DNA from 3 places in the Variovorax sp. P1_G12 genome. Region 2 is predicted to be linked to each of the others. Evidence: predicted binding sites of a transcription regulator. Region 2 holds the regulator's gene; each other region holds the start of a gene.

Region 1 (3,271 bases), on a different contig from region 2:
GACCTGTTCCACCCCTGGGCTGTCACCAGCGAACAGGCGGCCCGGCTGGCGCTCGAATGCGAGGCGGCGGCGCTTTCCACGGACAAGCGCATCACCAACAGCGAAGGCGCGGGCGTCTCGGCCCAGCAGAGCCATTTCTTCAGCGCCCACACGCACGGCTTCCGCGGCGGCTACGCGAGCTCGCGCCATTCGATCTCGGTGGCGCCGATCGCCGGCCGCGGCGACGACATGCAGCGCGACGCCTGGTACAGCTCGATGCGCTCGGCCGACGAGCTCGCGAGCCCCGCGGCGGTCGGGCGCTATGCGGCCGAACGCGCGCTGAGCCGTCTCCAGTCGCGCAAGATCAAGACCACCGAATGCCCGGTGCTGTTCGAGTCGCCGCTGGCGGCCGGGCTGCTGGGTGGCCTGGTGCAGGCCACCAGCGGCGGCGCGCTCTACCGCAAGAGCAGCTTCCTGCTCGATTCCCTGGGCAAGAAGGTGCTGCCCAAGCACATCGACGTGGTCGAGGACCCGCATGTGCTGCGCGGCAAGGGCAGCTCGCCGTTCGACGACGAAGGCGTCGTGACCCGCAAGCGCAAGGTGGTCGATGGCGGCCGGCTCGAGGGCTATTTCCTCAGCACCTATTCGGCGCGCAAGCTGGGCATGAAGACCACCGGCAACGCCGGCGGCTCGCACAACCTCACGTTGACCTCGCGCCTGACGAAGAAGGGCGACGACCTCGACGCCATGCTCGCCAAGCTCGGCACCGGCCTGCTGGTGATCGAGCTGATGGGGCAGGGCGTCAACTACGTCACCGGCGACTATTCGCGCGGCGCCAGCGGCTTCTGGGTCGAGAAGGGGCGGATCGCGTTCCCGGTGCAGGAGATCACGATCGCCGGCAACCTCAAGGACATGCTGCTGGGCATCGAGGCGGTGGGGGCGGATGCCTACAACTACGGCGCAAAGACCACCGGCTCCGTGCTGGTCAATCGCATGAAGGTGGCTGGAGCATAGCTCGCCCCCAGGTCGGGCTCACTGCGTGTAGCCCTCCCACCCCCTACCGGGGGCGCAGTCAGCGGCCCGGCAAAGCCGGTTCCGCGACTGCCCACGAACGGGCGCGCTGCGCGCAGCCGTAGAAAAACCACAGCGCCGATTGATTTGGCCGGCGCAGCCAGGCCCGCTGGTGAAACACCGCGGAACCGGCTTTGCCGGGCCGCTGGTGTTGCCCCCGGCAGGGGGTGGGCGCCCGGACACGAAGTGCCGGGCAACCTGGGGGCGAGCAACATTTCGGTGCGCGATGCAGTGATGTGGAACACGAGGCACCGCAGTGAAGCGGATTTGGCACCAATTTTGCTTTCGATTGGCGCGTCAGCCGGGCAATCCGGCGTGAACGCACCACATCAACGCAAACTTCAACAAGCCAAACTTCATGGATGCACTGACTCGGGGCACGAACGCGCTATTTCTTCTTCTGGGCGCCATCATGGTGTTATCGATGCATGCGGGCTTCGCCTTTCTCGAACTGGGCACGGTACGCAAGAAGAACCAGGTCAACGCGCTGGTGAAGATCCTGGTCGATTTCTCAGTCTCGACCATCGTCTACTTCCTCGTCGGCTTCGGCGTCGCCTATGGCACGCACTTCTTCGTCGGCGCCGAGCAGCTGGCGCTCGGCAGCGGCTTCGAGCTGGTGCGCTTCTTCTTCCTGCTCACCTTCGCCGCCGCGATCCCGGCGATCATTTCGGGCGGCATCGCCGAGCGCGCCAAGTTCTGGCCGCAGCTCATCGCCACGGCGGTCATCGTGGGCTTCGTCTACCCGCTGTACGAGGGCATCGCCTGGAACCGGGCCTTTGGCATCCAGGACTGGCTGGTGCGGGTGACGGGCCATGAATTCCATGACTTCGCGGGCTCGGTCGTGGTCCACGCGATGGGCGGCTGGCTCGCGCTGCCGGCGGTGCTGCTGCTGGGCGCGCGCCGCAACCGCTACCGCGGCGACGGCTCGCTGAGCGCCCATCCACCGTCGAACATCCCGTTCCTGGCCCTCGGCGCCTGGGTCTTGTGCGTGGGCTGGTTCGGCTTCAACGTGATGAGCGCGCAGACGATCGACAAGATCTCCGGCCTGGTGGCGGTGAATTCGCTGATGGCCATGGTGGGCGGGACGCTGGTGGCGCTGGCGCTCGGCAAGAACGATCCGGGCTTCGTCTACAACGGCCCGCTGGCGGGCCTGGTGGCCGTTTGCGCGGGCTCCGACCTGATGCACCCGATCGGTGCGCTGGTGGTGGGTGGCGTGGCCGGCGCGATCTTCGTCAAGCTCTTCACCCTGACGCAGAACAAATGGAAGATCGACGACGTGCTCGGCGTCTGGCCGCTCCACGGGTTGTGCGGCACCTGGGGCGGCATCGCGGCGGGCATCTTCGGCACCCGGGCGCTGGGCGGCATCGGCGGCGTGAACCTGTGGGCCCAGCTCATCGGCGTCGCGATCGGCGTGGCTTGGGCACTGGTGGCGGGCGGCGCGGTCTACGGCGTGCTGCAGGCCACCCTCGGACTGCGTCTGTCGCAGGAAGAGGAGTACGAAGGAGCGGATTTGTCGATCCACCACATCAGCGCCACGCCGGAGCGCGAAGCGAGTTGGTGAGTGACTGACTCGCCCCCAGGTCGGGCTCACTGCGTGTAGCCCTCCCACCCCCTACCGGGGGCAACACCAGCGGCCCGGCGAAGCCGGTTCCGCGGTGTTTCACCAACGGGCCTGGCTGCGCCGGCCGGATTCAGGGGGCCAGGGCCGAGCGAACTTTCTCGATGACCCGGATGTAGGGGGCGGCGAAGTTGTCCAGCGGCGCGTCGTGCGTTAGCCAGCTGAAGCTGAACACCAGGCCGTCTTCCTCGGGGCTGCCGGAGGCGACGTGTTCGAAAGTCTCGGGCAGCGGCCCTTCGGCGCGCATCAGGTACAGGTGCCAGAGCTGCGGGTGGCGGCGCTTGTTGCCTTCGACGCCGGCCTCGCAGTCGCGGTCGATGGTGCCAAGCGGCAGCAGTTCACCCAGGTAGTCGATGCCGGATTCCTCCAGCAGTTCGCGCCGCACCGCGGCCTCGGGCGCTTCCCCGGCCTCGATGGTGCCCTTGGGCAGCTGCATGCCCCGGTCCTCGGGGTGGTGGAACACCAGCAGCCGGCCTCGGCCGTCGACCAGGCAGGCGCAGGCCTTGAGGACCGGGCTCGCCTTCACGTTCAGGCGCCCGCGAGCGCTGCCTTCACGGCGGCACTGACCTGGCCCATGTCGGCCTTGCCGGCCAGCCGGGTCTT
Region 2 (3,271 bases):
CGCGCGGTCATGCGGCGCCTGATCGGCGCCACGGTGAGCGACGAGAGCAGCGGCCCGCTGATCGTCTACGACCAGAGCAACGACACCTTCACGGTCAACGGCTCCTCGCTGCCGCCGAACGCCGGCGTGGCGACACAGGCGAGCGGCCGCGTCAAGGTCATCCTGACGCCCAAGGCGGCCGCCCCGGCGCCCGGCAGCGGCGGTGCCAAGCCCGCGGCGACCCCGGCTCCGGCTCCGGGCAACAGCCTGCGTTCCACCACCACGCTCGGCGGAGAGTCCAAGAAGTGATCGAAACCGCCGGGTTGAATGGAAGCGATGGCCAGCCGGTCAGCCGGCTGGAGGCGCGCAGCCTGCAGAAGAGCTATGGCAGCCGCACGGTCGTGAAGGATGTGTCGCTCGCCGTGCAGAAGGGCGAAGTGGTCGGGCTGCTGGGCCCCAACGGCGCGGGCAAGACCACCTCGTTCTACATGATCGTCGGGCTGGTGCGGGCCGATGCCGGAGAGATCTGGATCGACGGCGAGCCGATCGCCCACATGCCGATCCACCGTCGCGCGCGCATGGGCCTGAGCTACCTGCCGCAGGAGGCCTCGATCTTCCGCAAGTTGACGGTCGAGGAAAACGTGCGCGCAGTGCTCGAGCTGCAGAGCGAGCCCGACGAACACGGCCGGATGGTGCCGCTCAGCAAGGCGCACATCGACGAGCGGCTGGGCGAACTGCTGGCCGACCTGCGCGTCGACCACCTGCGCGATTCACCGGCGCTGTCGCTGTCCGGCGGCGAACGCCGCCGGGTCGAGATCGCGCGCGCCCTGGCGACGCAGCCGCGCTTCATCCTGCTGGACGAGCCCTTCGCCGGCATCGACCCGATCGCGGTGATCGAGATCCAGCGGATCATCAGCTTCCTGAAGGAGCGCGGCCTCGGCGTGCTCATCACCGACCACAACGTACGCGAGACGCTTGGCATCTGCGATCACGCGTTCATCATCAGCGACGGGCATGTGCTGGCACAAGGCACGCCTTCGGAGATCGTCGACAACGCCGAGGTGCGACGCGTGTACCTGGGCGAACATTTCCGGATGTAGGGGCCTTATCTCGATGAAGCAGGGGCTTTCGCTTCGCGTCTCCCAGCATCTGGCGCTGACGCCGCAACTGCAGCAATCGATCCGGCTGCTGCAGCTGTCCACCCTCGAGCTGAGCCAGGAAGTCGAGCAGATGCTCGACGACAACCCTTTCCTCGAGCGGACGGCCGAAGAGGCGGCGCGCGAGGAGTTCGGGCTGGACGCCGCCGATGCGCCGGTGCGCGACGACGACCGGCAGGCCGAAGGCGACGGCGACTACGCCCCCGGTCCCGCGGCCGCTGCCGCCGAGGTTGCGGTCGCGACACCCGAGGCCGAGACGGCGCCGCTCGACGCCGCCGACGCCGAGCCCGACTGGGAAGGCGACGGCACGGTCGACGTGGCGCCCGACGACAGCGAATGGGGCGGCGATGCGCCCGCGCGCGCCAACAACCTCGGCGACGAACGCACCGACGCCACCGAACTGGCGCGCAGCCACGAGTCGCTGCAGTCCTTCCTGCATCGGCAGGCGCTGGGCCTGAGGCTCAGCGAGACCGACCGCGCCGCGCTGCGCTTCCTGATCGAGTCGCTCAACGACGACGGCTACCTCGAGGATTCGCTGCCGGCCCTGGCCTCGGGCCTGGCCGGCGACGACAACGACCAGTTCGACGACCTGGTGCATCACTTCCAGGTCGCGCTGGGCCTGCTGCAGAGCCTGGAGCCGGTCGGCGTCGGCGCCCGCAACCTCGGCGAGTGCCTGACGATCCAGCTGCGCGCCCTGGCGCACCCCGGCGAGGGTGCCGACGAGGCGCGGGTGCGCCAGACCGCGATCGCGGTCTGCAAGCAGCCGATGGAGCTGCTGGCGCGGCGCGATTTCAAGCGGCTGGCGACGCTCGCGCGCAGCAACGAGGAAGAGGTGCGCGCCGCCCTGCAGCTGATCGCCCGGCTCGAGCCCAAGCCGGGCCGCCGCTTCGTCGACGTCGAGCGCAACGTGGTGGTGCCGGACGTGATCGTCACGCGCATCGCCAACGGCACCAGCACCAACATCAAGTTCCGCGTCATGCTGAACCCCGAGGTCATGCCGCGGCTGCGCGTGCACGACATCTATGCGGGCGCGCTCAAGCAGCACAAGGGCGAGGGCAGCCAGGCGCTCTCGCAGCGGTTGCAGGAGGCGCGCTGGTTCATCAAGAACATCCAGCAGCGCTTCGACACCATCCTGCGGGTGTCGAACGCGATCGTCGAGCGGCAGAAGAGCTTCTTCGTGCACGGCGAGCTGGCGATGCGCCCGCTGGTGCTGCGCGAGATCGCCGACGAACTCGGCCTGCACGAATCGACCATCAGCCGCGTGACCACCGCCAAGTACATGGCGACGCCTTACGGCACGTTCGAGCTCAAGTACTTCTTCGGCTCGGCGCTCGGCACCGAGACCGGCGGCAATGCCTCGAGCACCGCGGTGCGGGCGCTGATCAAGCAGTTCGTGAGCGCCGAGGACCTCAAGAAACCGCTGTCCGACAGCCAGATCTCCGAGATGCTCAAGGAGCAGGGCATCGAATGCGCACGCCGCACCGTCGCGAAGTACCGCGAGGCGCTGCGCATCGCGCCGGCCAATCTGCGCAAGGCGCTCTAGGGCGTGCTGGTGCGCGGGTGGCGGCTCGGTGCGGCATTGGCGGCGGCGGTGCTTCTGGTCGGCGGCTGCGCGATGCTGCCGGCCGATGTCGAGCGCCCGCCCTCGAGTGCCATCACGGCCTCGGGCGCGACCGCGCTGGGCCGGATCGTCAAGGCCTCGTCGCCCGATCCGGATCTGAGCGGTTTCCGGCTCATGCCCGGCGGCGACTTCGCGCTCGACACGCGGCTGCAGCTCGCGCGCCGCGCCGAGCGCACGCTCGACGTCCAGTACTACCAGATCGAGAACGACGACACCGGCCGCTACTTCCTGCGCACCCTGCGCGATGCGGCCCTGCGCGGCGTGCGCGTGCGGCTCCTGATGGACGACCTCTACACCTCGGGCGAGGACGACCTGCTGCTGGCGCTGGCCGCCACGCCGAACCTCGAGCTGCGGCTGTTCAACCCTTTCCCAGCCGGCCGCGGCAGCCTGCTGCAGCGCTTCTCGAGCTCGCTGTTCGACTTCGACCGCGTCAATCGCCGGATGCACAACAAGCTCTTCATCGCCGACGGCGCGATGGCGGTGGCAGGCGGGCGCAACATCGGCAGCCAGTACT
Region 3 (3,271 bases), on a different contig from region 2:
CGTAGCGCGGGCCCGTGTCGTACAGCAGGCTGTGCGTGGCGGTGCGCACCAGCACGGCGTTGCCCTGCCCGATGTCGGCCGCGAGCAGTTCGAATTCGCCCGCGGCGGGCCGCGGCGCCTGCCACAGCAGCGCCGGCAGCAGCAGCGGCACCCCGAGCAGGCGCAGCGACCCCGGCAGCCGCATCGCCAGCAAGGTGCCGCCCAGAACGCCCGCCATCGCCATCCAGAGCGGCGGCGCCGGCATCGACAAGGTCGCGAACGGCAGGCCGGCGAGCCACTCCAGCACCCACGACAGGGCCTGCACCGACCACGCGGCGGCATGCCACAACGGCGCGGCAACGACGCCGAGCATCGCCAGCGGCGTCACGACCAGCGTGACCCAGGGAATCGCGATCGCGTTGGCCAGCAGGCCGACGGCCGAGACCTGCTGGAACAGCAGCAGCGTGAGCGGCGTCAGCGCCAGCGTCACGACCCATTGCTCGCGCAGCAGGCGCAGCAGGCGCCCGGCGAGGCCTGCCGGCGCGTCGGCGGGCGCCGCGCCGTCGGAGGCGAACAGCACGCCGACGGCGACGAAGCTCAGCCAGAAGCCCGCCTGCATCAGGGCCCAGGGGTCGGCCGCGACCACGACGGCGCAGGCGAAGAGCCAGACGAAGGGCCAGGGCCAGCGCCGGCCCGTGAAGCGAAGCAGCCCGATGGCGGTGAGCATCAGCACGGTGCGCTGCGAAGGCACGCCCCAGCCGCTGAACACCGCATAGAGCGCGGCCAGGAGCACGCCCCCGACCAGCGCGGCATGCTGCGCCGGCCAGCGCAGCATCAGGCGGCCGCTGCGGCGCCACAAGGCGCCGACGAGCGCGGTGGCGAGCCAGGCGAACATCGTGATGTGGAGGCCGGAGATCGACATCAGGTGGGCGACACCGGTGGCGCGGAAGACGTCCCAGTCGGTGCGCTCGATCGCGTTCTGGTCGCCCGTGACCAGCGCCGCGACCACGCCGGCCCGGCGCGGGTCGTCGATACGCTCGAAAGCGGCATCGCGCACCGATTCGCGCAAGCGCTCGACCGGATGGCGCCAGGTCGAGCCCAGGCGCTCCGGCGCGGGATCGCGGGCCCCGGTGCGGACCTGGCCGGTCGCGTGCTCGCCCTGCTCCCACAGGCGAAGCTCATGGTCGAAACCATGCGGGTTGAGGCTGCCATGCGGCGCCCGCAGCCGCACCGCGAAGCGCCAGCGCTCGCCCGCGTGCAGCGGCGCCGGCTTGACGGCCTCCTCGGCCGGACGCGCCCAAGGGCCCGTGGACGTGTCGTACCAGCCCAGCGAGACGCGCGATGGCACCTGCGGCGGCGGGCCGTCGCCGGCGTCCGCCGCCTGGACCCAGCGCGCCGACTCGAGCTCGAACGCGAACCGGGTCGCGCCGGCGCCAAGCTGGGGCATGCTCGCGACCCGGCCCTCCACCAGCAGATCGCGTCCCTCGATGGCGGGCGACAGGGCGCCGGCCGAGTAGGCCGCGGCGCGCCAGCCCGCCGAGCCGCCACCGGCCATCGCGCCCAGCAGCAGCGCCGCCGGCAGCCACAGCGCCGATGGCCAGCGCAGCGCACCGAGCCCCAGCCAGCCGCACGCGGCCAGCGTGAGCAGGCCCGCATAGAACGCCCAGTGCCACAGCGCCGCCTGCTGCAGCTGCAGCGCAGCGCCGAGCACCGAGCCCGCCATCGCGGCGAAGACCGCCAGGGCGCGCGTCCGCCGCCCGGCCGTCACGAGACGACTCCCGATTCCATCTGCAACTCACTCCCTTGTGCGCTTCTTTGGCGCGCAAATTGCTTTCTGTGTCGGCTAGTATGCGACTCATCCCGAGGCATCCTCGACGCACCGAGAAACAATGTCCATCCACGCCGCCCTACACCACGTCACCCACTACAAGTACGACCGTCCGGTGCAACTCGGCCCCCAGGTGGTCCGCCTGCGTCCGGCGCCGCATTGCCGCAGCAACGTGATCTCGTACTCGCTGCGGGTCGAGCCCGAAGAGCACTTCGTCAACTGGCAGCAGGACCCGTTCGCGAACTACCAGGCGCGACTGGTGTTCCCCGAGAAGACGCGCGAATTCAAGGTCACGGTCGACCTCGTGGTCGAGATGGCGGTCTACAACCCCTTCGATTTCTTCCTCGAGCCCCAGGCCGAGAACTTCCCTTTCGAGTACACCGAGGCGCAGGCGCAGGAGCTGGCGCCCTACCTGGTGGCCGACGCGGCCACGCCGCTGGTGCAGGCCTACCTCGAGAAGGTCGACCGCAAGGCACAGCGCACCATCGACTTCCTGGTCGGCATCAACCAGCAGGTGCAGCAGGACGTCAACTACCTGATCCGCATGGAACCCGGCGTGCAGACGCCCGAGGAGACGCTGACCAACGGCTCGGGCTCCTGCCGCGACTCCGGCTGGCTGCTGGTGCAGCTGCTGCGCCACTGCGGCCTGGCGGCGCGCTTCGTGTCGGGCTACCTGATCCAGCTCACGCCCGACGTCAAGGCGCTCGACGGCCCGAGCGGCACCACGGTCGACTTCACCGACCTGCATGCCTGGTGCGAGGTCTACCTGCCGGGGGCGGGCTGGATCGGACTCGACGCCACCTCGGGCCTGCTGGCCGGCGAAGGCCACATCCCGCTGGCCTGCACGCCGACGCCCTCGAGCGCCGCGCCGATCGAGGGCGCGGTCGACGAAGCCGAGGTCGCGTTCGGCCACGAGATGAAGGTCACGCGCATCCACGAGTCGCCGCGCGTCACCAAGCCCTACACCGAAGCGCAATGGGCCGAGGTGCTGGCGCTGGGCGATGCGGTCGACAAGCGCCTCGCGGCCGGCGACGTGCGCCTCACGATGGGCGGCGAGCCGACCTATGTGGCCACCAGCGACCGCGACGCCGCCGAATGGAACACCGACGCCCTCGGCCCCACGAAGCGCGGCTATGCGACTGAACTGGTGCACAAGCTGCGGGCCGAATACGGCAAGGGCGGCTTCCTGCACTTCGGCCAGGGCAAGTGGTATCCGGGCGAGCAGCTGCCGCGCTGGGCGCTGTCGATCTTCTGGCGCGCCGACGGCCAGACGCTGTGGCACAACCCGGCGCTCTTCGCCGACGAACGCACGCCCACGCACTACACCAGCGAGGATGCGCGCCGCTTCACCACGGAGCTCTCGCACCGCCTGGGCCTGACCGAGCGCTACATCCAGCCCGGCTACGAGGACGTCTACTACTACCTCTGGCGCGAGCGCCGGCTGCCGGTCAACGTCGACCCCTT

The links. The regulator sigma-54, encoded in region 2, starts transcription at its own class of promoters, with help from an activator protein. The targets are predictions, from matches to a motif close to TGGCANGNAANCTGCTTT.
Region 1: a site for sigma-54 is predicted at 1,319-1,336, ahead of AC1D2O_RS02915 (ammonium transporter). Genes of this name have one in related genera too.
Region 3: a site for sigma-54 is predicted at 1,796-1,813, ahead of AC1D2O_RS34695 (transglutaminase family protein). Genes of this name have one in related genera too.

The regions. Positions count from the first base shown of each region.
Region 1 is NZ_JBFUBW010000002.1:156,155-159,425, reverse strand. Features, by position in the region: gene pmbA (metalloprotease PmbA) at 1-993, shown strand, start outside; gene AC1D2O_RS02915 (ammonium transporter) at 1,409-2,611, shown strand; gene AC1D2O_RS02910 (NUDIX domain-containing protein) at 2,742-3,194, opposite strand; gene AC1D2O_RS02905 (GatB/YqeY domain-containing protein) at 3,197-3,271, opposite strand, start outside.
Region 2 is NZ_JBFUBW010000027.1:48,248-51,518, reverse strand. Features, by position in the region: gene lptA (lipopolysaccharide transport periplasmic protein LptA) at 1-288, shown strand, start outside; gene lptB (LPS export ABC transporter ATP-binding protein) at 285-1,079, shown strand; gene AC1D2O_RS26670 (RNA polymerase factor sigma-54) at 1,093-2,679, shown strand; gene AC1D2O_RS26665 (phospholipase D family protein) at 2,752-3,271, shown strand, end outside.
Region 3 is NZ_JBFUBW010000050.1:30,527-33,797, forward strand. Features, by position in the region: gene AC1D2O_RS34690 (DNA internalization-related competence protein ComEC/Rec2) at 1-1,702, opposite strand, end outside; gene AC1D2O_RS34695 (transglutaminase family protein) at 1,869-3,271, shown strand, end outside.